DNA from 3 places in the Paenibacillus sp. P4_A9 genome. Region 3 is predicted to be linked to each of the others. Evidence: riboswitches for the same ligand, from Rfam matches in the RefSeq annotation. Region 3 holds a riboswitch; each other region holds the start of a gene.
The links. A riboswitch is a leader RNA that binds a small molecule or an ion and turns the genes downstream of it on or off. The one in region 3 is predicted to bind cyclic di-AMP.
Positions count from the first base shown of each region.

Region 1: linked by a shared signal. The riboswitch ahead of AC1DVJ_RS08770 (ABC transporter ATP-binding protein) and the one ahead of AC1DVJ_RS03695 (C40 family peptidase) in region 3 are both predicted to bind cyclic di-AMP.
Region 2: linked by a shared signal. The riboswitch ahead of AC1DVJ_RS04705 (APC family permease) and the one ahead of AC1DVJ_RS03695 (C40 family peptidase) in region 3 are both predicted to bind cyclic di-AMP.

Region 1 is NZ_JBFUHL010000008.1:18,202-28,736, reverse strand. Features, by position in the region: gene AC1DVJ_RS08780 (beta-galactosidase) at 1-1,161, opposite strand, end outside; gene AC1DVJ_RS08775 (helix-turn-helix domain-containing protein) at 1,303-2,148, shown strand; cyclic di-AMP (ydaO/yuaA leader) riboswitch at 2,294-2,458, shown strand; gene AC1DVJ_RS08770 (ABC transporter ATP-binding protein) at 2,574-3,458, shown strand; gene AC1DVJ_RS08765 (ABC transporter permease subunit) at 3,464-4,261, shown strand; gene AC1DVJ_RS08760 (ABC transporter permease subunit) at 4,287-5,075, shown strand; gene AC1DVJ_RS08755 (VOC family protein) at 5,090-5,446, shown strand; gene AC1DVJ_RS08750 (glycoside hydrolase family 88/105 protein) at 5,868-6,989, opposite strand; gene AC1DVJ_RS08745 (helix-turn-helix domain-containing protein) at 7,138-7,974, shown strand; gene AC1DVJ_RS08740 (ABC transporter substrate-binding protein) at 8,172-10,535, shown strand, end outside.
Region 2 is NZ_JBFUHL010000003.1:178,725-189,259, reverse strand. Features, by position in the region: gene AC1DVJ_RS04720 (polysaccharide deacetylase family protein) at 1-205, opposite strand, end outside; gene AC1DVJ_RS04715 (polysaccharide deacetylase family protein) at 334-1,293, opposite strand; gene AC1DVJ_RS04710 (YqkE family protein) at 1,305-1,565, opposite strand; gene AC1DVJ_RS04705 (APC family permease) at 1,611-3,446, opposite strand; cyclic di-AMP (ydaO/yuaA leader) riboswitch at 3,548-3,699, opposite strand; gene AC1DVJ_RS04700 (NAD(P)/FAD-dependent oxidoreductase) at 3,992-5,221, opposite strand; gene AC1DVJ_RS04695 (EcsC family protein) at 5,406-6,206, opposite strand; gene AC1DVJ_RS04690 (polysaccharide deacetylase family protein) at 6,297-7,331, opposite strand; gene AC1DVJ_RS04685 (ATP-binding cassette domain-containing protein) at 7,655-9,307, opposite strand; gene AC1DVJ_RS04680 (ATP-binding cassette domain-containing protein) at 9,298-10,116, opposite strand; gene AC1DVJ_RS04675 (biotin transporter BioY) at 10,257-10,535, shown strand, end outside.
Region 3 is NZ_JBFUHL010000002.1:305,867-316,401, forward strand. Features, by position in the region: gene AC1DVJ_RS03660 (ABC transporter ATP-binding protein) at 1-185, shown strand, start outside; gene AC1DVJ_RS03665 (ABC transporter permease subunit) at 340-1,416, shown strand; gene AC1DVJ_RS03670 (ABC transporter permease subunit) at 1,413-2,369, shown strand; gene AC1DVJ_RS03675 (YdeI/OmpD-associated family protein) at 2,690-3,139, shown strand; gene AC1DVJ_RS03680 (DMT family transporter) at 3,153-3,473, opposite strand; guanidine-I (ykkC/yxkD leader) riboswitch at 3,566-3,668, opposite strand; gene AC1DVJ_RS03685 (hypothetical protein) at 3,765-3,899, opposite strand; gene AC1DVJ_RS03690 (MSMEG_1061 family FMN-dependent PPOX-type flavoprotein) at 3,903-4,373, opposite strand; gene AC1DVJ_RS03695 (C40 family peptidase) at 4,541-5,011, opposite strand; cyclic di-AMP (ydaO/yuaA leader) riboswitch at 5,015-5,153, opposite strand; gene AC1DVJ_RS03700 (hypothetical protein) at 5,322-6,140, opposite strand; gene AC1DVJ_RS03705 (M1 family metallopeptidase) at 6,225-8,219, opposite strand; gene AC1DVJ_RS03710 (YwhD family protein) at 8,434-8,925, shown strand; gene AC1DVJ_RS03715 (transglycosylase domain-containing protein) at 9,098-10,535, opposite strand, start outside.

The sequences.
Region 1 (10,535 bases), on a different contig from region 3:
AATTTGCGCTGCTTCAGCTACCCTACGGTTAGGTCGGTTGTGATAATCGTTGATCCCATGCCAATAAATCTCGGTGCCAAATGTTGCCGTCCGCCATCGGAAGAACAAGACCATATCCGCTCCGTGAGCAACCGATTGATACGTCCACAATCTCATTTGCCCTGGTTTTGGTGCAGATTGTGCCATCACATTCACCCAACCGCCAGGGCCCGATTGCTGCTCCATGATGCAGAAGGTAGGGGAGATCGAACGAACTTTGGAGAGCTGGTTGGAATAGCTGCGATCCATGAGCGGATCCTCGCGATCGGCATCATTCCAGATGGTGGAGAAGTTCGGGTACGAGTCGAATGAAAAGAAATCCAGAAGCTCATCGGTCATAGCATGGCTATCCAGATGGCCAAACAGGCCGTTGGTTGTGATCCACTGCTTGGGAGCAAGCTTTCGTAAGATGTCAGCCTGCACGCGGGCAAAGGAAATGGTGTTAGCTGAAATAAACCGCTTTTCGTCCAGAGCTTGATGTGGGTTGGCAGATTTGGAAGGTGCAGGGCGGGGTAAATGAACCTGCTCCCAATCCGAGTAGCTCTGGTTCCAGAAGACAGTCCCCCACGCCTGATTGAGTGCATCTAAGGTATCGTATTTCTCACGTACCCAAGTCCGAAACGCTGCATGGTCTGCCTCAGCGTAGAAGACATTTACCTCGCAGTTGAGCTCATTGTCAATCTGCCAGCCTACGATGCCGGGGTGATTCGCATAATGAACAGCCATAGCCTCCGTAATTTTCGCGCAATAGTCTCGGTACACAGGGCTGCTGTAATTGTAGTGCCTTCTAAGCCCATGCTGATACTGCACACCCTCGAAAGTGGCATTCAGAATTTCGGGATATCGCTGCGTCATCCAAGCGGGCGGCGTCGCCGTCGGAGTGCCGAGAATGACCTTTAGTCCATGCTCGTGAGCAAGGTCAATGGCGCGGTCGAACAGATCAAACGCATATACGCCTTCTTCTGGTTCAAAAAAGTTCCATGCAAACTCACCCACCCGCACAATGGTAAAGCCCAGTTCTCGCATTCGTCTGTAATCATCGTCCCACATGTGCTCCGGCCACTGCTCGGGGTAGTAGCACACACCTAGATCAAATTGTTCGCCTGGAATGGTTTTATCCACGATAGAAACATCCTCATTTCTTGTTATATAGTAATTTATTGCTATGAAAAGTTCTTTATGTACTCATTATATTTCTTTATAATATTATGTATATAACATCATTTTGTTCGATATATCAGATTTTTGCGTTTTGGAGGGTCCATGAGAATTCATTATGTGTTACCTGAACCGATGTACAAGTACTACACAGTTTTTCCAGATATGATTGGCCAATATGCCGATTTTCCCGATCATCAGGAGTGGCGTTCTAAGGGACAGCTGCAGCAAGCCAATTTGCATATCGTTTTAAGTGGAAAAGGCTATGTGAAAGCGAACGGAAGGGAAATCTGCTTGGAAGCAGGACAGGGCTTTTATTACGGACCTGGTCTCGAGCAGGAATATCGAACAGATCCGAAGGAGCCATGGGAGGTATTCTGGGTCCATCTTGCGGGCGAGGGGCTAAGCAGGTTATTGAACGGTCAAGGAACTTCATCCGTATGGTTGTTTACCTACAGCGATGTGCCCAAGCTCAAACAACTGTCCGGAGGCTTACTGGAACTGGCTTCTCCTTATGATCAGAACGAGGTGCAATTGGCCGTAAAGCTCTATGAACTGCTTGCTGATCTTGCCGTGAGTGCGGAGACACTTGGAACAGCGACCATGCTGGATAAGCGTGCGCGGATGAGAGAGGTTGCGGAATATATCCGGGCTCATTGTACGGAGTCACTGACGCTACTGCAGATGGCCGAGCAGGCAGGCTTCAGCACGTATTATTTTAGTCGAATGTTCCACGAAGTGATGGGGCGGCCGCCGATGGAATGGCTGTTTGAATGTCGTCTTGTCGTAGCGAAGCAACTGCTCATGTCGACAGAATGTACGATCAAGCAAGTGGCAGAGAATACAGGATTTTCGCAGAGTAGTTACTTCATCGCGCGCTTTCGGGAGCACACCGGACAGACTCCGCAGGAATACCGGCGGTTGTATAATGCAATGAGCACTAAAATGTAGCAAAGTAGGGGATAATCAACGCCACCTCTGAATGAATACGCTTTCATGAGTTGCCAAAGTCAAATAAGCAATAATTAAAGGCGAATCTAAGTTTTACATTCTACCAAGATCGGCGTAAGATTCATTACGACAAGTTGTTTTTTTCTAAAATATACCACTTAATTCCCAGTAGGGAAACGGGGGAACCAATCGAAGCCGCACAAGCAACACATGGCTTCATGGGGTGAATCCTGATGCTCGCAAGCATTAGGTAGGACGCTCTCAAGTCCGAATCCGACAGCTAACCTCGTAGTGCATTGAGAGAGAACCGCACACTCGCCTTCTTCTGTGAAGAAGCCCGAGCGTAGAGATTCTCTATGCTTAGGGCTTCTTTTTGCATGCTTTAAACCCAATAAATCACAGGAAATTCATAAGGAGGCTATACCATGCATGCCATTGAAATTAATAATTTGACCAAAACCTATGGGAATTCACGAGGCATTACAGATGTTAGTTTTTCGATCGAAGAAGGAGAGATTTTTGGTTTTATTGGACCGAATGGCGCAGGGAAATCAACCACGATTCGAACGCTGCTGTCACTGATTTTTCCAACAAGCGGCAGTGCCAAAATTTTCGGGAAAGACTGCATCCAATTTGCGCCTGAAATTAAGAAAGACATCGGCTATTTACCTTCCGAGGTCTTTTATTATGACAACATGAAGGTCATTGACCTACTCAAGTATTCAGCAAGCTTTTACAAGAAGGATTGTACCAAAAGAATAAAAGAACTGGCAGAAATAATGGATCTGGATGTTACGAAAAAAATTGATGATTTATCTTTAGGAAATAAAAAGAAAGTGGGCATCGTTCAAGGCCTGTTACATGATCCTAAGCTCATTATCCTGGATGAACCGACAAGTGGACTAGATCCGCTCATGCAGCAGAAGTTTTTCGAATTACTCGAACAACAGAATAAAAGGGGAGCTACGATTCTTTTTTCCTCTCATATATTGAGTGAAGTGCAGAGACTGTGTGATCGCGTTGCGATTATTAAGGAAGGTAAGATTATGACGGTTGAGAAGATCAGCACGTTGAAAGAAAACAATTTCAAAAGATTTAAAATCGATACTGCACAAGCACTCGACCCTACTTTTTTCAAGATGACCGGGGTCAATGACATTGATGTCCAAGGCCGTACAACCAGCTTCTTATTTAAAGGGAATATCAATCAAGTGATGAGGAAAGTTGCTGAAATTGACATTGAGAATCTGTGGATCGAAGAGCCTGATTTAGAGGAGATCTTTATGCACTACTACGAGAAGGAGGCTTAAAAGGGATGAATATTTTCCTTCATGAATTGAGAGCTTATCGGAAATCCACGATCACGTGGACGTGCTCCTTAATTGCTGTCATCGTCTTATTCCTATCTCTTTTTCCTTCTGTCTCTAAGGATTTTGCTGAATTTTCTTCTATATTAGAAGGGTATCCGGAAGGGGTCAGGAAAGCGCTTGGTATTGAAATCGAGACCTTTGGTACCCTGCTTGGGTTCTATATGTATATCTTTATGTACATTACGCTTTGCGGAGCCATTCAAGCAATGGTTTTGGGAACGTCTATACTCTCCAAGGAAGTTCGTGAGAAAACAGCAGACTTTCTTCTTACGAAGCCCGTAACGCGTACTAAAATATTGACTTCCAAGCTATTAGCGGCCGTTGTTTCCCTTTTAATCACGTGTGTGATCTATATCGCTGCAGCCTATATGATGGCGCTTCAAGTGAAAACGGTTGATTTCGATGTGAACATATTTCTATTAATTTCACTCACATTACTGTTTATCCAGCTCATGTTTCTAGCCATAGGGTTCATCATTTCAGTCGTGTTTTCTAAAATAAAAGCCGTCTTATCAGTCAGTCTTGGTACGGTGTTTGCCTTTTTCGTTATCGGAATGGTCGTTGCCGTAGATGGGGAGGGAGCTAAGCGTTATTTCTCGCCATTCAAATACTTTAACGGGAAATACATGATTGAGCATGCCAGCTATGAGGTATCTTATGTCATTGCAGCTATCGCGATTATCGTCGTTTCTATTGCGGCCAGCTACGTCATTTACACAAAAAAGGATGTTCATGCCGTATAAACTCGGGTGAGAGGAGGAACAGCCATTGAATATTTTTTGGAGAGAAATGAAAACATTTCGGAAATCGATGATTTTTTGGAGCTTAGGGCTCATTTTTCTAGTAGCAAGCGGCATGAACAAGTATCAAGCAACGGCAGCGAACGGACAGATTAATGATCTTATGGCGGAAATGCCGAAGTCACTTCAAGTGATTATGGGGGCAGGCGCGTTGGATTTATCGAAGGCTAGCGGCTATTTCGGTATCCTAGTCCTATACTTCTTTTTAATGGCAACGATCCATGCAGCTATGCTCGGTGCTACGATCATCGCGAAGGAAGAGCGGGACAAGACGTCTGAATTTTTATTTGTGAAGCCTTTGTCTAGGCATCAAATCATCACATGGAAGCTGCTAAGCGCTTTAGTGAACATTCTTATTTTTAACCTCGTGTCATGGATTTCGAGTATGTTCATTGTTGGGGCTTACAGCAAAGGTGAGGCCGTGAATGGGGATATCACAATCGTCATGCTGGGTATGTTTATTCTACAGCTGCTCTTTCTGGTCATTGGAACATCCATTGCAGCCGTTTATAAAAATGCCAAAAAGGCAGCCTCGCTTGCAACCGGCATCATGCTCTTCACGTTCATTTTATCGATTGCCATCGACTTTAATGATAAGCTGGAATTCTTGAAATATGTGACCCCGTTTAAATATTATGAAGCGAAAAATATCATGTATGGCGGCGGATTTGATACCGTGTATGTCCTCATTTCGGCTGTCGTAATTGTAGGCCTAACAGTTGTCACGTATGTTTCCTTTCAAAAACGAGATTTGTGAAGGAGTGTCAAAAAGTGAGTGTGATATTAAGTAAAGTAGGCGGCATTTTTATTCCTGTAAGTGATATTAGAGAAGCAAGGCAATGGTATTGCTCCATTCTTGGGCTGGAACCTACGTATGAGATTATTGCTGGCCATCTTTGTTGTCTACCATTAGATAATAATGGATTAAATCTCATTTTAGACAGTAAGATTTACGATAGTGATTCCTATTTTAGAAAGCCTGCCTTCCATTTTAACACGGACGATATCCATCAAGCTTACCAATTCATGAAAGACCGTAATGTTGAGCTCGTTACCGAAATAGAGCATGGCCATTGGTTCAATTTTAAAGATCCAGATGGAAATATGTTGATGATTTGTAAGTGTTAAAATCCAGCTACAGCGTGTCAGATCAGCTAGTCACGAGGCATTGAAGCTGGAAAATCCAGCTGCAGCGTGTAAGATCAGCTAGTCACGAGGCATTGAAGCTGGAAAATCCAGCTACAGCGTGTCAGATCAGCTAGTCACGTGGCATTGAAGCTGGAAAATCCAGCTACAGCGTGTAAGATCAGCTAGTCACGTGGCATTGAAGCTGGAAAATCCAGCTACAGCGTGTCAGATCAGCTAAACGCGTGGTGGCTTATGGTACTAGAAACTTATAAAAGAAAGAGAAAAAGCACCCTAATGGGTGCTTTTTCTCAATCAAAATATAAAATTTATAATAATAAGTCGGCTATATTTCTCCTTAAACACTGTGATACGTCCTAAGAGGATGGCGGAGTCGTTTTTCTTAGCTTTCAGCTTCTTAATGTTATATCGCTTTTTGAGCTAAACTCATTTCCACACACATGAGAATAAAAGCGCCAGCGCCGTGCAAATCATTTTCGCTCGTTGGACGGGCAATATAGTGGGCGTAGTCTCCGATTCCTGTGCCGATGCAGATTTGGCCGATGATCACATGGCCGTTCTCATCAAGCTTTAGCGTATCAATGACGCCTTGATATCCTTTCCACGCATACGACAAATACTTGGCATCCAAATAGCCAAATCGCACGGCTTTGGCAATGGCATGCACATACAAGGATGTACATGAGTTTTCTAACCAATTATCCGCCATGTCTCCTTTGTCCACAACCTGATACCATAAGCCTGTGGCGGTATCTTGATAGTGTGTTAAGGCGATGAGCAGATCTTGAAGAATGCTCGTCAGTTGTGCTTTATCTTTGTGGTCCGCAGGAAGGTATTCGAACATTTCCAGCAAAGCGACGGGGAACCAGCCAATGGCGCGGCCCCAGAATTCCGGTGCCAAGCCTGTTTCAGGATCAGCCCAAGCAGCAGCTTTGGTTTCATCCCACCCGTGATACAGTAAGCCGGTTTTAGGATCCTTGGTATGCTTCTCCATCAAGATCGCTTGGTAGGTCATCATGTCAAAATAGTCGGCTTCGCCGAATGTTTGGCCGAATTGGACGGCGATCGGTCCAGCCATATATAGCTCATCCAACCACATTTGATTGGGGTATTTCCCCTTATGCCAGAAACCGCCGGATGGATTGGTTGGCCATGTCTTAAAATGGGAGACAAGCGTGTACAAAGCCTTTTTATACCGCTCGTCGCCTGTTTGCTCGAATAGATTAAAGAGCAGTACGCCAGGCTGAATATCATCGAATTCATCCGGGTTATATTTCTTAATACTGCCATCCGCAAGGATCAGGCTGTCCACCCACCGTTTGATATACGTATAGTATTTATCGTTCTTCGTTTCTCGCCAGCATTTCTCCATGCCCGACAGAAAAACGCCCTGATGATAGTGGAACCGGTCCGGCGGAAGCGATTCCGGCTCGAATTTGAACATTAAAGCTTCACAGGCCTTCTCCGCCCATTGAATGGGGGTTAGGGCTTCTAGTTGTTTTTCCTTAGATTCTGAAGATTGCATCGTGTTAATTCCTCCTTCTTGATATAAGCCTATTTTAGCAGAGGAAAATGTACATTTTTTGCGTTAATTCCGATTTTCTTCTTATATCTTGCAGGAATTGAGGATAGGCGTATAATAAATGGCATCTCAAGTGAGAGGCGGAGCATAGATGGGAGATTTTCAATTCGATAACCGTGAAGGGACCTTCTCGGTATCCTATCGAAAGGCGCTAAGCCACAATATGCCGGTGAGCCATTTTCATAGTACGTACGAAATTTTCTATTTGATGTCTGGCAAACGGACATTTTTCATAAAGGACAGGACGATGATCATCAACGAGGGGGATGTGATCATCATTTCTCCGAATATTCTCCATCGGACGACCAATACAGAAATGCCTAAGCATGAGCGGCTCATTGTTAACATTCATGAGAACTATATGGCCATGGTGAATGGTTCCTATCGGGATATTTTGCAACCACTGCTCGAGAACGCGTACATCATTATAAAATGTCCCTTGCATGAGCGGCTCGCCATCGAGGCCATTGCACAGAGCATTATGCAAGAGATGCAGGAGAAGAAGCCTGGCTTCGAGATGTACGCGCAGACGTTGGTGCTGCAATTGCTCATGATATGCTGCCGGCATGTCAAGCAACACAGTATGGAGTCGCTAGAATCTCCAAGCCCTATGCACGAAAGAATCTCGGAGGTTGTTCGCTATATGAACAGCCATTACATGCAGGAGCTGCCGTTGCATCTAGTGGCGGAGAAATTTTACATCAGCCCGTATTATTTAAGCCGGTTTTTTAAGGAAGCTACAGGGTTTACGTTCGTGGAGTATTTGAACAGCGTCAGGATCAAAGAAGCGAAAAAGCTTCTGGAGCAAACCTCCATGAAAGCCTCTCTGGTTGCCAAGAAGGTCGGCTTCGGGAGTGTTACGCATTTTGGCCGCGTATTTAAGTCGGTTACGGGACATACTCCTCTCTATTACAGGAAGGGCAAGTAGTTATTAGTAGAGGGATATTGGGTGAAATTTCCTAATTAAGTGTCTGTGTGAAAATCTTGTATTTTTAAGGATGCGGCAATATACTTTTCATAAAGATAATCTAGTGACAGAAAAACCATACAGGATTGGTTCTTCACTTTGAACCTCAAGTCATGTATGGTTTTTCGTTATGAACAATTGGAGAGAGGGTAATATTCATGAGAAAGAAACTAGTAGCATTTCTAGTAGCATTAGCTTTGTTAGTGAGCACTCCCAGCCTATCGATGGCTGATGATGCCATTCCCGTACTTTTGAATGGGGAGGCGATTTCGTTTGAAGTACAACCGTTTATTGAAGATGGCACTACAATGGTACCGTTCCGCTCCATATTCGAGAAGCTTGGTTTAGCCGTGAGCTGGGATGGAGACTCGAAAACGGTTACTGGTTATTCTAGTGATTTAACAATTACACTCCAAATTGGCAGTGCGATTGCTATTGTAAATGAGCTGCCACAAGCGTTAACGATTGCACCGAGAATCAAAGATGGGAACACGTTCGTTCCCCTTCGGTTTATCGGCGAATCTAGTGGGAAAAGGGTGCTCTGGGACGATAGAAAGCATACTGTTCTAATCCGTGATGAACTATCTGATTATGTAGAGAATACGCTCTACAATGATAGCAAGAAGTTGACTTATGTTGGGGATCAAAAAGATGGCCACGCTGCCATCTATTCGGCCGGAAAGCTCGTTTTTGAAGGAGGATTTAAAGATTCTCAAATAAGTGGAACAGGTACGCTCTATTGGCAGGGTGGGCAAAAGCGTTATGAAGGTCAATGGTCCAATGGCCTCATGAATGGAATAGGAAAGCTCTATAATGAAGATGGTACTCTTCAGTATGAGGATATAACAATGGCCGACAATATCATAGGCGGAAATGGGACGTACTATGACGGTAATGGATGGGTTTATAAAGGCGAATTGGTTGACGGATCAGCCAATGGCACTGGGAAATATTACGATCCAAACGGAGTCCTTTATTTCGAAGGAGAAGTAGAAAATTTCATATTTGAAGGTCATGGAAAAATCTACTTTACCGACGGGAAAGTCCGTTTTGAAGGTGAGTTCCACGATAATGCGGCGAATGGACAAGGTACTCTGTACAATAAGGATGGCAGTATAGACTTTAAAGGATTGTTTAAAAATGGAATTCAAACGATTGATAAAGCTGCAACTCAGGAGATCGCCATTAATTCCTCGGCTGAACCGCCAGTATTGGATAGCTCGAAAGCTACGGCGAATGCTGCTTTCACCATGATCAATGCTTTCAACGAAGGTTTGTACCGTCTTGATAAAGAGGGTAAAGTACAGCTTGGGCTAGCGAAAGACATGCCACAAATAACGAATAACGGTCTTACCTACACAATCACTTTGCGAGACGCCAAGTGGAGCGATGGTACGCCAGTTAATGCTAACGACTTCGTAGACGCTTGGAAACGCACCCTGGATCCTGCGACCAGAGCGCAATACAGTTTTATTTTAGAGGGGATCAAGGGCGGACAAGCTGTGAAGAATGCTAAAACGCCGAACGAAGTGAAAAAAGCTAAAGACGCACTTGGCTTGAAAGCATTGGATGATAAAACGCTTGAAATCCATTTGGAACGGCCAATTGCGTACTTTCCGAGTCTGCTTGCTTTCCCGATTTTCTTTCCGCAAAAAGCAGATTTCGTTGCAGCACAAGGAGACAGATATGGTGCTGACGCGGATAAAGTCATTGGTGCAGGTCCGTTCAGACTAGTCAGATGGGAGCATGGTCAAAGACTCGAATTTGTAAAGAACGAGAACTATTGGGACGCAGCGAATGTGAAGTTGAACAAGTTTGCCGTAAATATCATAAAAGACTCAGCAACCGGCCTCAATTTATATGAATCTAACCAGGCTGATGTTTCAGAGATTAGTGGCAGTTTATTATATTTGTATCAAGGGGCGACCGATCTTGTATTTAAGCCAGAGCTGACCACATCGTATCTCATGTTCCAGGAGAAGAAATTCCCCGCTTTCGCAAACGCGAAAATACGGCAAGCTCTTACATTAGCTATTGATAGAGATGTGTATATCAGACAGGTTATCAACAATGGTTCCATGCCATCGACAGGTTTTGTACCTAACGGAACGCTAGACGGGAATAATCAAAGCTTTCGTAAAGTAGCAGGGGATGACGTTGAACCGAAGTTTGACTCCGCGAAAGCAAAGCAGTTGCTTGCTGAAGGTCTACATGAACTAGGTATGACATCGCTGCCAACATTTAAGCTGATAGCGGATGACACGATAACAGGAATGAAAACAATTGACTTCATTCAAGAACAATGGAAAACCAATCTGGGTATTGATATGACTTCAGAGCCAATACCGCATGCGATCCGTGTTGACAAGCAAAGTAAACACGATTACGATGTCGGTCTTGCTTTATGGGGCGCTGACTACAACGATCCGATGACGTTCTTAGACATGTGGGAAACACAGGGCGAATTCAACGAAGTCGATTGGTCAAACGCGCAATATGATCAATTATTAAATTCCGCTCGC
Region 2 (10,535 bases), on a different contig from region 3:
CTACTTGTCTTGCTTCTTGTTCTACTGGCTGCTCATAAGAAGGCACAAGTTGTTCTTCGCTAATTACTTGTTCTGGCATGATTGTCTGCTCTAAGGACTTCTGCGATGTCGTAGGCAATAATACATAGAGACAAAATAAAAAGCTAGAAACTAAAAGAACAGTAAACGCCACATTCGTTGGGTTTTCCAATTTCGGTCTATTCATGCGGACAACAACCCCATAGATGAGAATATAACAAATTAGGAAGATAGTATCATGAAAACGCTTTCTTGTAAACTTTTTATTACACAATGCTTTCCCCGTCTCAGGGGCAAGAAAATATGACTTCGTGCTTAATTAAGTTCATTAGCAGCAAGCTGTACAAAGCTGTAGCCTAATTTACGTAATTCAGGAATCGCTCTGATGACACCTTCAGCGGTATCCTTCTCGGGATGATTCATATGCGCAAGAACAATGGAACCGCTCGTGGCCTTGGTTATGGCCTTGTACACCTGCTCCGTGTTATAAGTAGCTCCTGCGTCACCAAGCACAGAGTAGCCTGCTAACTCAAAGCCAAGATCATGGGCAACATACACCGCGACATCATCATAAAAAGCCGTACCCGAGCGGAAAAATGTTGGTCTTTTTCCCGTCAGCTTCTCAATCTGATCCGCATTGTCGTTCATTTCATGAATGGCTTCTTTGACGTTCTTCGTGCCCGCGATACCATAGGCTGGCTTGCCATTCACCGATAATGGCCGGTGCTCGGTGCCATGATTTTCGATCTCGAACAGCGGATTCGCAGCCAACGTGGCAAAGATGGCTGGATTCACAGCTATCCATCTCGCATTGATGAATAACGTAGCCGGAATGTGCTCCTGAATCAAATACTGGATCAGCTTCTCGTCGTAACCACTGCCTTCTTTCCCGCCGCAGGCATCAAAGGTGAGGGCTATTACTTTGTCATTCGTATGTAAACGTGTTTTCACACCAGGGACACGCTCTCCCCACTTCGTCGGTAAGGCAGAGGCATAACGAGAAATTAAGGATTGTTCCACCGACGCGAAGGCTGGGATGGCCTCGATTTCTGCTGTAATTGTCGGACTATCTGATATCGAATGGGATGAGTTCGTCGTGACAGGTGACTCTGTTGGGATGCTCACAGGGGTTGGTGAGATAGCTGGTGGTGTTGCCGTTGCACTCAGCGGCGCAGCTGTTGTAACTGCTGTTGTAACTTGTACGCCTTCAGCACCCTGCTCCACCTCACAACCTGCAAGCGCTATCATCGCGATCACAAAGAAAAGGAGGCACATCGTGCGCCCCCTCATTTGTGTTTCCGCCAATCTAATTTACTTTTCTCCAGCTGATATGCAAAATCATTTTCAAGCCGCTTCTCTTCCGCTTTGCGAGCCGCCTCTACCTTGGCTCTTTCGGCGTCCTTCTTCGCTTGCTCTTCCGCTTTCATCGCGTCAGCCTGGGCTTTGAGTCCTTCCAAAATTTCCGGACGCAGCAGATCCTTAAGTGTTGCGGGTTTATCTTGCGCGCTAGCCGCAGCTGGCGTCATTTTAGCTTTCTTTTTCACCATAATAAGGTCACCTCGTCTACATGTTCTCCCTATTATTGTACACGTCTACTGGTGTAAATGATACGGTACCGTCGCAACAACGATATCCTTATCAGCTTGAAGCTTCGAGCGTATACGCGCTGCAGACTGATTATGGAGCAGACGGTGCCACCATTTCTTCGGCATGAATTGAGGGAGAATAACCATGATAGACTGCTTCTCTGACACGTGAGTGTCGATGCGATCAATGAATTCTGCCAGCGGCTTCAGGATCGTCCTGTACCGTGATTTGAACACGACCAGTCGTACGCCTGGATCCCAGATCTGCCACTTCTCCTGCATCGATTCTTCGTCCTCATCCGAGAAGGAAACATAGAAAGCGATGACGTTTGGCGAAAGTGATTTCGCATAGTTCAGTGTTTGCTCGACAGCGCGATGAATCCCGGCCACAGGTACGATAATCACGGGTTCTTTGGTGCAAACACGGTCTTGTGTAATATCAATTCTCAGCTGATTGGCTACATCGTCGTAATGGTGAGCGATCTTCGTGATTAACCATAGTAAAATCGGTGTCACAATAATAACGATCCAAGCACCCTCGCTAAATTTAGTCACAGAGAAAATAATAAGAACCGCAAAGGAGACGATGCCGCCTAGACCGTTAATGATCAGCTTCCCGATCCAACCGGGTACGCGTTCTTTTAACCATTTACGTACCAAACCAGCCTGAGCTAATGTAAAAGATAAAAATACGCCAATCGCATAAAGTGGAATAAGTCCGTCGGTCTTACCTTTAAAGCCAATCAAAAGCAGGCTGGCCAATACGCCTAGCGTGATAATGCCATAATGATAGGAAAGTCGATCCCCACGGAAAGAGAACATACGCGGGAAGTTTTTGTCTTGGGCCATGATCGATGCCAAAATCGGAAAACCATTGAAACTTGTATTCGCAGCTAGCACCAAAATGAGCATCGTCGCGATTTGGGTCGCATAGTACATGACTCCGCGGCCAAAAGCTTGCTCCGTCACCATCGATAGAACCGATGTATGCCCGTTATGATCAGGTGCAACCCCATAGCCTAAAGCGATCAGCGTTACACCGCCGAACACGATGGCCAATAAGCCGCCTAAGGAGAGGAGCGTACGGTTTGCATTTTTGACGGAAGGTGTTCGGAAATGTGGGACAGCATCTGAAATCGCTTCGATTCCCGTTACAGCTGAACAACCGGATGAGAACGCCTTAAGAAGTACGAATAAGGTTAATGAGTTCGTCGCAGCGCTTGGTGCGAATTCGATCGCATGCGTATTGAGTGAGCCCGTCAGTAAATCGAAGACGCCTTTACCAACTAACAACAGGATACAAAAGATGAAAAAGTACGTTGGTATCGCGAATACAGTCCCTGATTCGGAAGTACCTCGCAAATTGAGCCACACCATTATCCAAACTAGAATTAGCGTTAAGGGCACAATATAGGGCACCGTAGAAGGAAAGGCCGACGTAATCGCCTGTACACCGGCAGAGATCGAAACCGCAACCGTTAAGGTGTAATCGATCAGGAGCGAGACCCCTGTAAGTCGTCCCCACACCATACCTAAATTTTCTTTCGTAACCATATAAGCGCCGCCGCCCATGGGGTAGGCTTCAATAACTTGTCTATAGCTCAACACGAGCAGTAGGATCAACGCGATAATGGAAATGGCAATGGGCAAGGAAAACGCAAATGCGGCAACCCCAACTGTTGCGAGCTCTAACAGAATTTGTTCCGTCCCGTAGGATACAGAGGATAATGCATCCGAAGACAGGATAGGAAGGGCTTTCCAGACAGGCAGTTTCTCCGACTCAATCTCACTCGACTTTAGCGGCTTCCCAAACACAATTTTTTTTAATGAATCACTTGTCATTTCGTGGTCGTTCCTCCAATTAAAGCTAATCTCAATGATCTAATCCCGTAAAATTGACGCAAAAAAACACAAGGATTGACCTTGTGTATTAGACACATGTTCTCCTTTCTCACGATCGCTTACGAGGTTAGCTGTCGGGTTCGGGCCGCGAGAAATCCGCCCTAAAAGGTACTTGGTATCAGCACCATTATTCACCCCATGAAACTCGTGGTTCCCCCGCTTTTCTTAACAGAAAATTAAGCGAAATATTCAACTGTTCAGGTACGAGTTGAATACTACTCTCTTCTTCCAACATAGTAAAGGAGGGAAAAAACGTAAAAAGGTCTTTTCCAGTACCCGATTCCTCCAATAATTCGCTTACATTCAGTTGATTCATTGTTTATCTTCCATTCTCGTAGTGGTTCGAGGTATTTCGGGCAAAATAGAGGGTTGCATTCTTCAAACATTGGTTAATTCATTTATTACGGGGATATTTATTGGAGGAAATCCTTTTGAGATCTAAAAACCTAGTAATAATTAGTGTTTAGATGGAAAAGTTAGCAGCATTAATTCGGCACATGATAATTGCGGGTTGTGGATTTTTGCTTCCAAATCATTTTCTTCCAAATGAGTGGAATGCCGCCGATGAGGTATAAATAGCGGGCATCGATCATTTTTTTGATAAGTGAGGCCATGCGGCCTTTCACTTTCTTGACTTTGAGTAGACCAACAGCCTGACCGCGGCCTAGGGATGCAACTGTGCCTTTGAAATCATATACAAAAGGCTTCATTTCTTTGCCTCGAACAGTCTGAATGAGATTCCTAGCTGCATTATAGCCCTGTTGGACAGCAATTTGGGCATTTGCGGGATATGGCGTACCCTCTGGGCTTGTAACAATCGAGCAATCACCGGTAATGAAGATCTCTGGAAACTGATGCGAACGCAAGCAGCTATCCACTTTTACCCGCCCCCGCTGAACCTCGAACCCCGCTTGCTGCAGCAAGGAATTACCGCGTATTCCCCCTGACCAGACTACCGTTCCTGCGCGAATGAACTCACCATTGCCCAGAATAACTCCTTCCGGTGTGCATGCCTTGATCGCGGTCGATAGCTTATATTGCACGCCCTTGCGGCGCATTACTTCCATCCCGTATTCAATCAGATCCTCAGGAAGCCCGGGCGGCAGCGCCGATGGGGAAGCTTCCACATTATAAATGCGGACATCCGCAGGATCGACATCATAGGTTTTACACAGAACGGGAATGCGGTCCGCCAGCTCTCCGACAAATTCTGTACCCGTGAACCCCGCGCCGCCAACGACGAAGGTCAAATAATCCTTGCGCTTCGGTGCCATTTTGGACTTAGCAAACATATATTCAATGTGCTGCCGAATGAAGCGGACACTGTTAATGCTTTTGATGGACATGGCATATTCATTCAAGCCCGGAATACCGAAGGTCTCCGTCTCACTTCCTAAACCAACCACCAGGTAGTCATAGTCGAGCGTAGCATCTTCCAGCACAATCTTCTTTTCATTAGGCAAAATTTCTCTAACCGTCGACTTCACGAACCGTATCTTCCGTTCATCAATCAAATCCGAAATGGTCACGCGCGCGTTCTCATGATGATCCGTACCGGCAGCCGGCATATGCAGGTGTGTCGTAATGTAGTGATAGTCGTGCTTGTTGACCAGTGTGACGTCCATCTCATTCTTTCTCATCTTCTTCTGCAGCCTTATCGCTGTGACAAGTCCGCCATAGCCTGCGCCCAGGATAACGATTTTGGGTTTACTCATTGCCTCAACACTCCTCCATTTGTGAAATTAATCACATATATGCTTGTGAAAATAATCACAATTAATCACAAGATGAGCCGGTATCCGACTCTCTACTAGTGTATGCGTGAGGTTCCAAGAAATAACTATGAGTTTGACTATTTATGAAAATAAGGCGTGAAAGGCAACTGATCATTCGTCCCTACTACGCCTCAAAGTTAGCGTCCAATTCTGCCGCTTTGTCTTGCAAAGTGCGCAGCCGGTAGCTGTTCATGCCTGTCACGCCGAGCTCCTCGAGCAAGCCAAAGTTGGCCCAAGCGCCGACGACGGCCCCGATGCCGGGGATGAGCTGGAGCATTTTACGAAAATCAATCGTATCCCTGTACTCCTGCTGGAGCTGCAACCAATTCACTTGTTTCATGTAGTCGGCGGCAGGCGGAAAGGACTGCGAGACGGCAGGCCAATTCTTAATGGTGTTAAGCAGTTCCGGCTTCTTCTTCGAGCTAGAGAACGCCAGCTGGAACACGTATAGAATGAACAGTCTCTCTCTATAATCCTTGGTCGAATACCCGTAAATATGCGCTAATTCAAAAAGGAATTTCAACTTAATCCCGATCAGAATCGGAAAATCAGCAAGCCCAAGCAAAATTCCGCCAGCACCCGCACCAGCTCCCTCGGCGGCCGCGATCTTTTTGTAGAGAGATAGCAATTCCTCTGCTTTGGCATCACGATCTGCTAAAGACACGCCCTTTAAGGGATCCGTTGTCGGCATATAGTTCATCCCGAACAGGGTCGTTTGCACAATCCCTTTGACCGTCGCGGTGATCGTATTGTGGACTTTCTCTGGGATCACTTGGTTGATGCGGTTTTGGACAGATTTGGAGGCACGCTCTATTAGGTTCGGTTGCTTTTGCAGACGTATTTCCCAGCGCTTAAGCTTTCTCTGCATTTGCTGCTCGTAGATCGTGTACGCTTGATCCATTGCTCCACCGCCGCCTTTTGTCATCGTTCGTTTAAGTATAGTATACCGTGGAGATGGGCTCAAGGTGATTGGTGGTGTTGGTGGGGGTGGACTGATGAGTCAAATGGGTGCCCACTACTTGGTTTTTGAGAGCTTGTGAATGAACGCTTTCAGGTTTTCTTCTCCGTTGATAAAAAGCCTTTTGAGCAGATAAGGAGACTGATGATTGGTCGTGTAACCTTGTTCGATCGTAAAAGCGTAGCGAAAGCCGTGGTCTTGTAAGAGCTTTAATGTTGTTTGGTTATATTCACCGTAGGGATAGCAGAATACGTCTGCTTGTGTGCCTAGCTTTTCCTCGATTAGCTTTCTAGCTTCAGTGATCTCGAGAGCCTGTTGTTCCGCTGAAAGCCGGGGCAGATGAGGGTGTGTCATGCCATGAGGTTGAATGTCCCAGCCGGCTTCATGTAGTTTCTCGACTTGCTCCCAATTCAGATAGCCATCATGATCGACCATACCTGGTGACATGAAAAGTGTAGCAGGGAAATCGTATTTGGCCAGGATCGGCATCGCCTCCTCCAGATTATCCACATAGCCATCATCAAAAGTAAGCAATACCGGTTTTTCGGGTACCGTGAGCCCGCTTTCATTTTCAATAAGGCCTATGAATGTTGTGAGAGAAATGGGATTGTACCCGTGGTCATGCAGATATTTCATCTGTTCCAACAGCTTCGCTGGGGAAATAACGACCACATTTCCTGGGTCAATTGTGACGCTGTGGTAGTTGAGTACTGGGATACTGACTTTGGATGGGGAAGGAGTGGCAACAACAACGGGCATGTAAGTGACCGCTGTAACGGATGGTGTTGGAGTTGGGGGTATGTCCACTTGGACGGATGATGTTGGCGTTGGCACTGTGTCCACCTGAACGGATGATGTCGAAGCTGGAATTGTGTCCGGCTGAACTTGGACCGGCTGTTCGAGCTTGTCCGGTGTAAAAGCTGGAACCTCAATCTGTGCTGGTGTAGGAGATTCGATCAATTCCTCGGCTTGTACTTCTATGTCGATCGGTGCTGATGAAGGATTGAGTCCAATGATGACAAGGAGAAAAAGCAGGGTAAACAGCCCAGCTAGCAGCGAGTAAAATAGAAATCTCTTTCTTTGGATGTTCATAACTCACCAACCATTTCTAGAGTAATTGTCTATCACTCTATTTGTAAGCAATGGTTGAGAGAATTATTCCTAGATTTAGATGGATGGTTGAGTTTCCAGAGGAACTTCACTCGTTGAGCCTCCTACTCGCACGAGCTACTTCAAAGGTGATTATCCCTTCGGTTATGCCTAACGGACCTGACAGCCTCTATTACATAGAATATAGACAATTTCGATTTCTAACGGACACAAGGAGCGCTATTTGCTGATTTGTGTGCTCCAATGTACCTTTCGAGTGGAAATAACGGCAGTGACGTCCGTTAGATTTTCGTTAGCCGATGAAATTATGTGAAAAGCAGTAGTCCCCATGCTAATAGAGCACCCACCACCAAAATCGTGTCCCCCCGCTGCCACTCTAGCGTGTTCTTCCGTAGAAGCAACGTCTTGCCGTCGATTTGTTTCATTTCCATCGCGACGGTCATTTGCTCCGCTTTGTGGAACATCGCAAGTAATAGTGGAACAACCAGTGCCGGGATGTCGCGCACACGAACACTGCCTGGACGGACAGATGCTTTGCCTCGGGCACGTACGATTGTTGAGAATTGCTGCCACTCCCGCAAGATGAGCGGGATGAAGCGAAAAACAAACGAAACAGCCAAGGAGAAGGACGCCACTGGCAGCTTCACCTTGTGCAAGTATTGCAATGCCCAGTTCAGTCCCTGTACAAGCTGACCGTATGGGGTCGACATCGCGAGCCAGTAACCGACCATTAGGACGAGAAATAGACGTGTCAGAATGAAGGTTGTGCTCCAGCCAATTTCGACCACGTAGCCTAGCGGTGAGAACTCAATCCCTGCTAGAGCGACGGAGAAGATCAAGAAAATCGCATAGGACATCGCGATTTTTCGGATCCCGCGCAGGACACTTCGCGGGAGGCCCAGAAACGCGCAGCCGACGAGCCCTGCGGCCACCGCGAGGCTGCCCCACCCCTGCTGCCCCATCGTCCCGATGGCGAGCAGCAGGTAGAGCAGCCACTTCGCCCGCGGGTCCAGTCGCAACCACCCCGCCATCGGCGAGGGTGGCTGCAGTTGCGGTGGCTGCGCCACGCGCGCGGCAGCCGGCGCCGCTTCCGCAGGCGCCGAAGCGCTAGCGCTGCCGCCTTCGCACAGCGCAGCCAAGATCGCCGACGCGGCAAGCGCCGGCGTGAGCCGATCCGGCGCGATGGCGATGCCAACTCGCGCCATCTCGGCAGCGGCCTCCGCGCAGCTCGGGAGGCCAACCCCGGCGCGCGCTAGCACTTCGTGCGCGCGGCAGAGCTCTTGCGGCGAGCCGTCGAAGACGAGCTCGCCATGGTCTAGAACGAGGACACGGTCCGCTAGCGGAAAGAACGTGTCCAGATCATGCGTGGCGACGACGAGTCCGCCACGGGTTCGCTCGCGCAGCATGCGCAGAAGCTCGCGCACGGCGGCCGCCTCGAGGCCGGCAGTTGGCTCATCCATGAGGAGCCAATCCGGCGCCGTGGCGAAGGTGGTCGCCAGCGCGAGCCGCCGCTGCTCGCCGCCGCTGAGTGCGAAGGGCGAGCGATCCATGGCGAATACGCCATGGGGATCAAGCGCATGCGTCGTCTCGCGGATGCGCCGTTCGCGCGCTTCTGCCGGGAGCTTGTAAGGTCTAAGCGAATAGGCGAATTCTTGACGGATGCTGCGTGCGAACAACTGCTGCTCCGGAAACTGGAATGTTAAACCGAATCGAAGCATTTGCTTGGAATCAACCTTCGTAGGCTTGAGCCAAATAGGCTGTTCGTCCAGCGTAATCGTTCCAGCTTGTGGCTTGAGTAGACCCGACATCACTTGCAGCAACGTGGATTTCCCTGATCCTGCATGGCCGATAAGCAACGTCGTTGTTCCCTCTTGCAGGGTGAAGCTTATATCTTGTAGCAGAGTCACATCCGGTGAATCCGGAGCTATTACTCCTACTCCCTTCAATGCTATCGACATAAGATCGCCTCCGCCAGTTCTTCCATATTTAGAGGTAGGGGGTGTAAGGAGAGTCCTTGCTCGATCAAACTCATCGCCGTTTGAATGGCAAAAGGCGGATCAAAGCCAAGCTCCACACAAGGCGAAGATTTCTCCCCAGCACCTTCGGCTTCACCATAAAAGAACTTGCGCGGATCCCCATCAAAAGTAATCCTACCCGCTCCAAAACCGATCACACGGCTGGCATCCGCCACCTCTTCTAGCCGATGTGATATCCAAACAATCGTCGTTCCACGTTGATGTGCTTGACGTACGGCTTCGCGCACTTCTTTACGAGAAGCAGGATCCAGCATCGCTGTGGGTTCATCCAATAATAGAATCTCTGGCTGAATAGCAAGTGCGGCTGCCAGATTAACGAGCTGCTTCTGCCCACCTGATAATGTTGCCATCGTACGCTCCGGCGAAAGTGATAAGCCTACAGCGGATAGGACGTCCACATACCATTTCCTGCGTTCCCCAGCCGATAGCTGCTGTGCTTGCGATAGGAAGTCCAGTTCCTCCGCGATCGTTTCTCCTATGAACTGTGCTTCTGGCAATTGGAGTACGCCTCGTGTCGTTGAATTCACATCATCCGTTCTACGTTGAATTTGCCCTTCCGACAACGGGTTCAAGCCTAATAGTACACTTGCAAGCGTACTTTTCCCGCTTCCATTTGGGCCCACAACAGCTATCCACTCACCTCTATGAATGTCTAGCGAGACGCCCGACCACACACGCCGCCCTTCACCCGATTCCATTCGATAGACGATAGAAGCATTATTTAATGACATTAATTTCTCTCTCGTAGGCATATGTAAAAAAGTTCCTTTCACTTTTCTAGCAGTTGTGCTATCATCTGTATTGTCAACTTAGTTGCAATGTTTCGGTTGACAATGAATTAACAATACCAGAAACAGGAGTGGTCAACAATATGAAACTTACGTTACGTGGTGTTATTTTCAGTGCTTTATTTGCCGCTATTCTCGTCTTATTCAGCTTCCTTAAAATCTCAGTTGGCTCCGAAGTTCCGATTACTTTGCAAACATTAGCTGTTATGCTCGCTGGAGGTTTACTGGGCGCGCGTTACGGATTCCTAAGTATGGCCCTTGTCGTTGTTCTTACTGCGTTGGGCTTTCCCCTTCTCGCTGGGACCGGAGGTATTGCCAAAGTACTCGGACCTACCGGCGGCTTTATCATGATCTGGCCGATA
Region 3 (10,535 bases):
CCTTGGCGGAGCTGTCGAAGGGCCGCACGACGCTCGTCATTGCGCATCGACTCGCGACGATCAAGAACGCTGACCGTATCGTTGTTGTAACGGAAGAAGGCATCACCGAGCAAGGCGCGCACGAGGAACTTATCGCTGTTGGCGGTGTGTATAGCCGACTGCATCACGCGCAGTTTAGCTCTTAGGTTAGGAAGCTTTCACTTCCCACTTAATTGTGGGAGGTGAAAGCTTTTCTCATTTTCTGCAGAATGTACTAGTCCTTTCCAAAAGCTTCATGATAAACTATGACAATACGAAAATCTATTTTACCGCAGGTAAATAATAATTGAGGTGTATGGATTGAAGTCGATAGGACGATGGCTATTGCTGGGTGTTATCACACTGATCGGTATTTTCTTGCTGAGCAATATTAAGATGATGTTCCTGTCAGTTCAGCCGGATCAGATTAAAGTGATGGTCAATTCCAGTATTAGCATGCAGAAGGTAAGCGAGATGCTGCCAGGCAGTCGCGTTTTAAATGAGAAAGAAGGGCTTTTTCAAGTGCCATACGGGAAGTTCTGGGAGTACCAAGGAACAGCGAGCACCATCAGAGGCGTGTTGCGATCCTCAGTCGTTCCGTTGGATGTGCCAGTCGTTTCTTGGCGCCATTATACCTATACGGTGACAAATCAGCTAAAAGGCTTTCTTCACGGTGATTTCGGGAAATATCGGGATCCTTACAATCGCAAAGAGGTGACCATAAGTGAAGCAATCCCTAAAATGTTGTTGAAAACGTGCAAGTACTTCATTCCTGGCCTGCTGCTCGCGATTGTGCTCAGTATGCTATTTGCGCTGTGGGCTTCCATTTCAAGAGGAATCGGTGCTTTAATGGATGGTATTCATGCACTACTTATCGGATTACCGGACTTTTTCCTGATCGTACTTATTCAGTTAGGGGCGATATATGCCACCAGGCTTCTGGGGCACTATGTGCTGCTGATCGTTCAAGTGGGTGATCGAACACCGTTCCTTATTCCGTTCCTGACGATAGCGTTGATTCCTTCCGTTACGATCTACGGGACTCTGCGTGTCGCTATTGCGCGCGAGCTGGGGCAGGATTATGTGATAACTGCGCTAGCTAAAGGCTTGACGCGTCGCGAGGTGATCTTCTCGCATGTGCTGCGTAATGTGATGGAGGATGTATTGGCAATTTTGCCTAGAGCTACGACACTCGCATTAGCTAGCATGGCGGTCGCGGAGGCCATTTGTGGCATTGGGGGTCTGGGAGGCTTCATTATCTTGCCGATGTATCAGGGGTTGTCCTCGATGTCTGCCGTTTGTATGGTGCTTGGTTTAGTTGCAATGGCGTTTCATATTCTCTACGCGCTGCTGCGGAAGTGGTTTGTGGTACGTGCGGAGGAGGTGGCCAGGGTATGAGGAAACGTCCAACTACTGCTTTTTATGTATCGATCGCTTTCCTAGCCATCTTCCTGCTTGTGATGGTGTTCGGGAGCTGGATGAAGCCGCATGGCATAACTCCAGAGGACAAAATCAACATGATCCAATACCAAGAAGACGGCAAAACGAGATACAGTATTCCGCCTTATGCACCCAATAGCACATTTCTGCTCGGAACGGATCATCGGGGCTTCGACATGCTCAGTTTATTATTGAATGGGTTAAAATACACCCTTGGCACTGCGCTTGGACTGACTTTGCTTCGTTTTGCCTTTGCATTGCCATGGGGGTTTTGGAGCGGGATGACAGGCAAAGGACGGGGCTTGCTTCGATCCCTGCAGTGGGCGGTTGCGGCGGTGCCGGCATTTATTTTCCTCTACCCACCTTTAGTTGGCATGTATTATGGGTTGCGGCTTGATCTCGGGATCAAAGCAGACCCGCACAACAAGTTGTTATTCAGCGTTACCTTCATCATTCTCGTTACACTAATTGGCGTGTTCCCATTAGCGCATCAGGTCGCAGACCGTACACGCTATTATAGCGGCAAAATGTACATTGAAGCGTCCCGCCTCATGGGCGGTTCCTTCTGGCATCGAACGCTGCGGCATATCTTCCCATCGATGAGAAATGAAATGATGTTCATGTTCTTAAGCGAGTTCATGCAGGTACTCTTCCTACTCGGTCAGCTTGCTGTATTCAATCTCGTGCTGGGCGGCACCGAAACGATCGGTGACGCAGAAGCAGGCTTCTCGATTTCCATCAGCACCTCAGGGGAATGGTTGTCGCTGATCGCCTACGGCGCACGCTATATTCGTCTGCATCCGTGGATTATTCTCAGCGCGGGAACGAGCTTTGCCATGCTGTTCCTCTCTCTGCAATTTTTCTTAAATCAGCTCAAACGCCGCTATGGCGAGGAACGACAGCTGATGTAATAGAGTCGAGCGTCCATCCGTAGGGTGGGGCTCGGCTTTTTTTGTCGTTGTCATAGCACGTCACTTCCTATGCCTAACGGACGTCACAGTCGTTATTGGCTTCCTTGGGGCGCCTTTTTGCCCCCAAAACCGTAAATAACGGCGGCTGGAGTCCGTTAGATCGGGAACCAGTCTATTTTTCTGGGAATAGCGGCATACAGGTCCGTTAGAAATTCAGTAGATCGATCGTTTGTTCCTCCGTCACTGCGAGGGTAACTTCTGGTATGTAGTTTTATGGTAAAATAGCCTTAATCCAAACCATTACATAGGAGGCATCAACCGTGAGTGTAACATTCCATACAACCGTGATGAAAGCCCACAATAAAAATGCTACTGGGATCTCCATTCCCGAAGAGGTCATGACTTCTTTAGCAGGTGGCAAAAAGCCAAGCGTTTCCGTGACCTTGAACGGTTACACTTATCGGACAACGATCGCCGTCATGGGTGGCGAATACCTCATCCCGCTCAGCGAAGCCCATCGACAAGCCTCCGGCTTGAAAGCCGAAGACCCTGTCGAGGTGACGCTAGCTCTAGATCTAGCGCCTCGCACGGTTGAAGTACCGGCCGATCTTCAATCGGCATTGTCTGAAGTAGAAGGCGCTATCCAGCGGTTTGAAGCTCTCGCTTTCTCCAAGCGTAAGGAATTCGTCCGGCAGGTCGAGGATGCCAAAACACAAGAAACGCGCCTCCGCCGGATCGCCAATGTGGTCACGCAAATGAGCGAGGTCTAAGGCTCGAAGCACCTTAGTGCCCAGATGTAAATTTCAACCCAAGCACACCGACCAAAATCAAAACCATAAACAAGATACGAACTAAACTTATCGGTTCATTGAGAAATAGCGTGCCAATGATAATTGCGCCGACTGCACCGATCCCGGTCCAAGCGGCATAGGCGGTTCCGATGGGAAGAGTTTTCGTAGCTGCCGCTAAAAAATAAAAGCTAACGATCATTCCGAGAATCGTGACCACAGTGGGGACAAGCCGTGTAAATCCGTTGGAAAATTTCAATGAGATGGCCCACACCACCTCAAAAACACCTGCAATGGCCAGATATAACCATGCCATAAGTTCTCACTCCTTTATGTTTGCGATCGATGTTGTTGTTAGTGTCACCAAAAAAACAGAGAAAAGCCCGAGAGTCTCGCATTGCTGCGTTAGACTCCCGGGCTTTTCTCCCTCCGTGACCACAGCGTATTCGCTGTGTGTTTTCCCTTGGACCAGCAGGCGATTACACGCCTCGGAACCCTAGAAAACGACATGCCGTTATTATAAGACGGCTCACATTCGATGTCAAGTTACACATTCTGGTTGTTAGGGGCTTCCTCTGTTGACCGTATCTCAGCCGTCCATTCTATACTAATCCTCCAACGTAATCCCGTTCAATGCCACATGCGCACGGAACATGTCCATGCCGTCCGGCTGTTCCTGCTCGGGTATCCAAGTGCCTGACTCCCAAATCTTCGAAAGCTTGAGCGCGCGGCTGCAATGCACGAATCATTCCTGCACTTCAACGCCAACAGCTGCGACTGGTGATTTGCCATTCAGCTGCATCGTCGCCAGTAATTCCTCATCCTTCGTCAAATAAGCGCGGCCATTAACGCGGAGCACCATTTCGACACCGGGAATGATGAACAGGAGACCGACTTGCGGGTTGGTCAGCAGATTTTGCATCGAGTCTAGTCGGCGATTGCCGAGTCTTTCTGGGAAGATGAAGCGGCGTTCATCTAAGACGCGAACGAATCCTGGGGCATCCCCGCGTGGGGACACATCGCTCGAGCCATTCGCATTCGACGTAGAGAAGAAGAATAAGGGCGATTTGGCGATGAAAGCACGTGCGTGCTCGTCAATCTGATTGATTACTTTATTTTTAATCGCGGGATGCGGCTCGCCAATATCCGCTCTAATCTCATCAATGGATTGAACAATACCGGGAAATGGGGGAAGTGTGCTAGCGTTTGTATCCATGCAGTCCGATCCTTCCTCGAATAAAACGTGTAGTTGTTGATTTCATAATTTATGTCGCCCGAGCCCGATACATATAGTATACGCCGTTATCCCCGCTCAAATGAATAAAGCCCTGCAAGCCGCTCTTACGAGCAAAGCTTACAGGGCTTTATTCTGTGCCGAGAACATTACTTGGATTCAGCAGTTAGTTGATTGTAGATATCATCCCACAGAACACGTCTGGCTGATACATACCGCTTCGCATAATAGGATTCGCTCAACTTATTCTTAACAACACCTTGGTTAGTAGCGGAGTGAACGAATTCACCATCACCGAGGTACATCCCTACGTGAGAGATACCGCTGCCATCCGTGTTGAAAAATACAAGATCACCCTTACGAAGGTCACTTTTGTCAACCCAGTAGCCTTCTTTGTTTTGTGATTTGGAGCTGTGTGGGATGTCGATGCCGAACTCGCCGAACAAGTAGGACGTGAAACCAGAGCAATCGAATCCTTTGGTTGTCGTTCCTGCCCATCTGTAAGGAGTTCCTACAAGCTCGTCTACCGCATTATCCATATCGGATGCTGCGAAAACGCTTCCTACACTAACACTCAAAAACAAAACAAGACTAAAAACAAGACCAACAACTTTCTTCAACTGCTTGTCTCCTTCCGGTGCCTACGAGGTTAGCTGGAGGGTTCGGTTGAAGGTTCCCTATGATCCCTGTCTTGCAAGATCAATTCACCCGGAGTGGTTCCCCCGTTTCCCCATAAAATGAGGAATTCGGCATGCAATATTTGGTTTTTTTGATGCTAGTCCTTTTTATTCGTCATAAAGAATGAAATTCCTCTTTTTAGTTTGAAAAATAGGCTAAAAATAAGCGAAATTGTTCGGAAATAAGACAAAAAAAAGCCCCTTTCTCAAGGAGAGGGGGTGAATGCTTGCCTATTGGCTGTTTTGCTGGCTATTAATTGGATATTTTGGCTGAAAGTAGCTGAAATTGGGAAGAGATGCCCCAGATCTGGATGAAAATGTGAAATAGGGGGTATAGCTGATAAATAATTAGTGCTACCAGACCTGCCCACAGGTAAGTGGCTGTGACCGTGACCCCTGCCAATAGTCCTGTGAATAGTAAAAGAGTGATGGCAAGTCCGACAATCGGCAGTGAATATCGGAAGAAAGAGATAACAGTCGATAGGATACCAAGCTTAGCTGCTATAGCGAATTGCACGTACATAAAGAGAAGCTGCAGGAGAAAGCCGTACACCAATAAACTAGTAATCCAAGGCAGAAGATCGAGAAGTACCTGCTCATAGGAAGCGCTGTGTCCAAGAATGTATGTGGCCTTCGGAAAGATCCAGATCAAGGGGAGCAGCGTAAGGGCGATCCGGATCAGATATACAAGCAGGAACGGAAGCATGAGCTGCTTCATTCCACGAACAAAGCGATAGCCAGCGTTCTGGTGGGAGTGTGTAAGTGAGTAGAAGACGCCGCCATTCAGGAGAGGAGTAAGCAGCATACGAGCACAGAGCAGCGCAGCAAGCCACCAGAGATACGAATAGCTGAGATCTGTTTTGATTAATTGAAACTGGCCTTCAGCTAGGAAGATCTGTAAAGCTTGTTTGGGCTGCTCAGCGCCTGGGAAACGATGCATGAGGGGGACGAGTATTCCCTGCACGAGCTTATACAGGAGAATACCCCAACCCATCTGATACAGGAATAGAATGATCGTGGCAAAAGGCTGCGCCATAGCTGCTCTGAAGCCGGATTTGATATAGGTGGCCAACGAGGTCCCTCCTTAAAGTTTTCTTTAGAAAACTGGCTGCGTAAGCATACGCTCAGAGTTTGTCATAAGACATAAGCCAAGCCCTTACCAGGCGACTGAGTTGAATATGGCTTGCAGGAGCTGAATAATGCCGAGATTCCACCGAATTTGCCACTTTGTATTTAATTGCGTTTGATAAAAGTTGTTGATGTGCTTATTTTCTAGAATGAGCGTGTACTTGGGATCGATTCGCACCCAGTCGACAGGGGACGCATGTGTTAATGTGAAATCGATGCTGGTTTCCTTGCCATCCCATGTTTTATCCAGCGTTGTACCGTCTGCAAAATGGAACTGAATCGGCACTTCCGGGGAGTTGCCGCCATGCTTAACGATGCGAACGGTACTTTCATAAGCTTCAGCGCCTTTAGGCCCCTGAGCTTTCACCTGTACACGCTCGACAGAATAATCCATCATCATGCTGCCATATACATATTGATTAAAGAAATCATCCCACTTCGTCTTGCTGACATCCTCCACAACCTGTTGGAAATCCTTTGTAGATGGATGCTTGAACTGCCAACGCTGGAAATATGTTTTCATAATGCGGTCCATCACCTTGGTACCGACTTGCTGCTCAATCGCTTTAAGCACGAGCTTGCCGCGCGTGTACACATTTTCTGCATACTGATCATGTCCTTTGTAGGCCCATGCCTCTTTCTGCAGCCCATTGGGTGAGGTGATATAGCTGGATTCGACAGGCAAATTAGGCGCATCGCCATATTCAGCTTCCATGACTTTATCCTCCGCATAAGAGGTGAAGCCTTCATCGAGCCATGCTTCCTCGAATTCATTACTAGCGACGAGCCCATAGAAGAATTGGTGGCCGATCTCATGAACGACGACGCGTTCCAGCTCTAAATCGGGATCTTTGTCGCTGGCGCCCCACGCGGTGACCAAAGTCGGATATTCCATACCGCCGGCGCCATTCCCGCCAGGAGGCGGTACAACGATTGAAAGCGTAGAGTACGGATACGTTCCGTACCACTGGCTGTAGCGCGAGAGCGCCTTTTTAGCTGCGTACATATAGCGATCCTTCAGGTCTTGGTGATTGGGATCGAGATAAAGCTTGATTTTAACCCCTGGAACCTGTGGGGCAGAGAAGGGCTCTTCCACATAGACGAAATGAGGCGACGCCGACCATGCGAAATCATGGACATCCTCGGCATAAAATTGGTACGTCTTCATGCCCTTGTCCGTCACAGCAGGCTTCACCTGAAAGCCTGTGGCCGCCACCATGTAATTCGCGGGCACTTGAATTTTCACATCATACATCCCGAAATCGGCATAGAACTCGGAATTTCCATGGTATTGATGGAGATCCCAGCCAGGCTCTGTCCGTCCTCTTGTCCCCTTGCGTTCATAAGCGGCAACCTTCGGAAACCATTGCCCAGCCATAACGAAGTCACCCACATATCCCATTCTGGCAAAAGCTGCAGGCAGCTTAACAAGGAATTCCGTAGTAATGGTCACGCGTTCTCCCGGTCCTACTGGCTTAGACAATGGGATTTTGAGCAGCGTATGGTCGTCCTTATTGCCGTCATCCGGTTGCTCGAACGACATTCGCTTGGTCAGATCGTCGCCAGTATCGGACTTCACGGATAACAGCTCCATGCTGCCGCCGCTTTCGGCCTTTGCTTCATCCTCCCGCAACTTCCCGCCGGATTCGCGCATAAACGTCGTTTTCTTTGAAGCGAATGCATTCGGATAGAGGTGAAGATAAATTTCTTTCACAGGAATGGATCCTGGATTTTCCCACGTGAGCGTTTGTTGCCCTTGAAGCTGCTGTGTTTCTGGCGTGTAGGCAACGTTCATGTGATATTCAGCGATACGATAACTAAGTGGTGTTGAGGCTTCTAACGGTTTGCCATTATCTGCAGGCTGCATGTCCGGTGTCTTAGCAAAAGGTACATCTTTAGAGACGACAGGAACAGTCCCTCTTGGTGTGGAGGGGAGCAAGGTGTTCGTTAGTAACACTGCGCCGGCAGCAAGGAGCATAACAGCAAACCACTGTACCTTGCGGCTATTGAATAGAGCATTCATATCCATGAGATTCACCCCGCCTAAACAAGCATCTACAGCATGTATATGTAGACAACCTAGGGAATATTTCTGCGAGGTGAAAGAAATGTGAGAAAACCCTTATCGAGGAGAGAAATAGGCATGGAAGACCGCCGCCCCTTGTTCTACAGGAAGACTTTCGCTACAATGAAAGCAAGTCGTCATTTTAACCTAATGTAGAGTGGAAGGTGCCCTTATGGAAGCGGATAAGAAGAAGCTGGCCTTAAATATAGTAAGCTCGAAAGTGAATCACAAAGGCTTTGGTGCAGGAGCCATTGATCTGAGTAACGTCTCCGGTATCATTATTGACGGGGATGTAGCGTATCTGGATGAAGGAACACTGCATGCCAAGAGCAAGATTGAGAAAGGGATCAAATTCTCCACAAACAAAGAGGATGTCCCGAATGGCCGTAAAGCCTGGATTGTGTGGGTAGCGGTTGATCGCACAGAAGATGGCGCCTACTATGCAGGGATGTCCGCTTGCGAAATGTTAGTCGATACCGAAGCACGCCGTGGATGGAAGATTCTTGCTGAGCATGTGAACAAAATGGATGGTGCCATGAAGCGCAAATTCATCCTAGAGGGATTGTCTGACAGTGAGCGGGAAGTCCTTCGAAATTGTCTGATTGCGCACAACGAAGACTGGTGGAATCGCTCGGATCAAAGCCTCAAGGACGCACTCTCGTAAGCTTTCTTTAGCAAATATAGAGAATATGAACATTATGTGTCATCCATTGTTACACAATGTCGAAGCGGGTATACTAGACCCTAGTGTATGTTACCTCATATACTAGGACAGCAAAAAGGCAGGACTAAGACGCGCTTAGTACTGCCTTTTTGTGTTTTCTTTGAATGGGAAATTAATCGTTCCACCAACGTTTAAGGTCGTTCCACCAAGAGCCGTTATCCCCTTTGGAACCGGCTTTTTGACCGCCCGCTGCATCTGGATTAGCAGGCTTGCCTGTACAATACGTAGTAGGCTCTGTGCCAGAGAGGAAAGCCTCCATCTTGGCGTTCGGGCAGTCCTCATTAGACAATTTGCCGCTCACAGGATCAATGTAAACGGTCGATACACCCTCGGGGATCGGGAACAGCTTCGGCGGAATGGCATCCAAGGTCTGTTCCGTGAAATCCGCGAAGATCGGTGAGGCCAGATGAGACTCGACCGTTGAGATATCGCGGCTCTTGTCATAGCCGACCCAGACTGCGGTGGAAAGCTCAGGTGTGAAGCCGACGAGCCAGGCGTCCGTATCGGTTGTGCCTGTTTTGCCGGCAATCGGCCGCTTAATTGTACTGGCGACACGGTTACCCGTGCCTCCCTCTTCGAACACGCTCTCCATTAAATTTGTCATCACATAAGCAACCGCAGGCGGAATCACTTGCTCCTCTACCGGAGTCGCTTCATATAAGACACTGCCATTCGCATCTTCAATTCGCAAAATGGCGGTCGTTTCATGGTGAACCCCCTGATTCGCAATAGAGGCAAAGGCCGAAGCCATCTCCAATGGACTCACGGGGAAGGAGCCTAGCGCAAGGGACGGCAGCGGCCTCATTGGTGAAGCGATGCCTAGCTTACGCGCGAAGTCTATGACCTTCTGTGGACCCACTTCGAGAATCGTGTGCACCGCATAGATGTTATCCGATTTCGAAATCGCCTGACGCATATCAATATTCCCATTTGTATACTGGTCATTGAAATTTCTTGGCGTATATTGCTGCCGCCCATCATCGTAAGTAAACACAGTTGGTTCACTTTTGACCATCGTGACAGGGGTGAATCCATTCATCAACGCAACCATATAGACGAATGGTTTGAAGGAAGACCCTGGCTGCCGCGTATTCGAGAGAGCGCGATTGAACTGATTTTCGGTATAGTCGCGACCGCCGACCATGGCCTTGATCTCGCCAGTTCGCGGGTCGACAGCGACTAGAGCGGCCTGCAGCTCGGGCTTGCTTTCGAGCTGCTTCGTTATGACATTCTCAGCAATTTGCTGGGCATTCTTGTCCAGCGTAGTATAGATGCGAATGCCGCCTTCATCGAATTGCTCTTCGGAAATGCCGAGCTTTTCCGTCGCCAGATTGCGTACATAATCCCTGAAATAAGGGGCAGCAGAAGGCTTCTTTTTCGTTAACGGCTGAATCGTCAGCTTCTCCTTGCCAGCAGCGTCAGCGGCGCTTTGGGTAATAAAGCCGCTATTCACCATCGTCTGGAGGACGATCTTTTGCCGATCCATCGCATTTTGCAGATCATAATAAGGGGAATAGTAACGCGGTCCTTTCGGAACGCCAGCGATCATA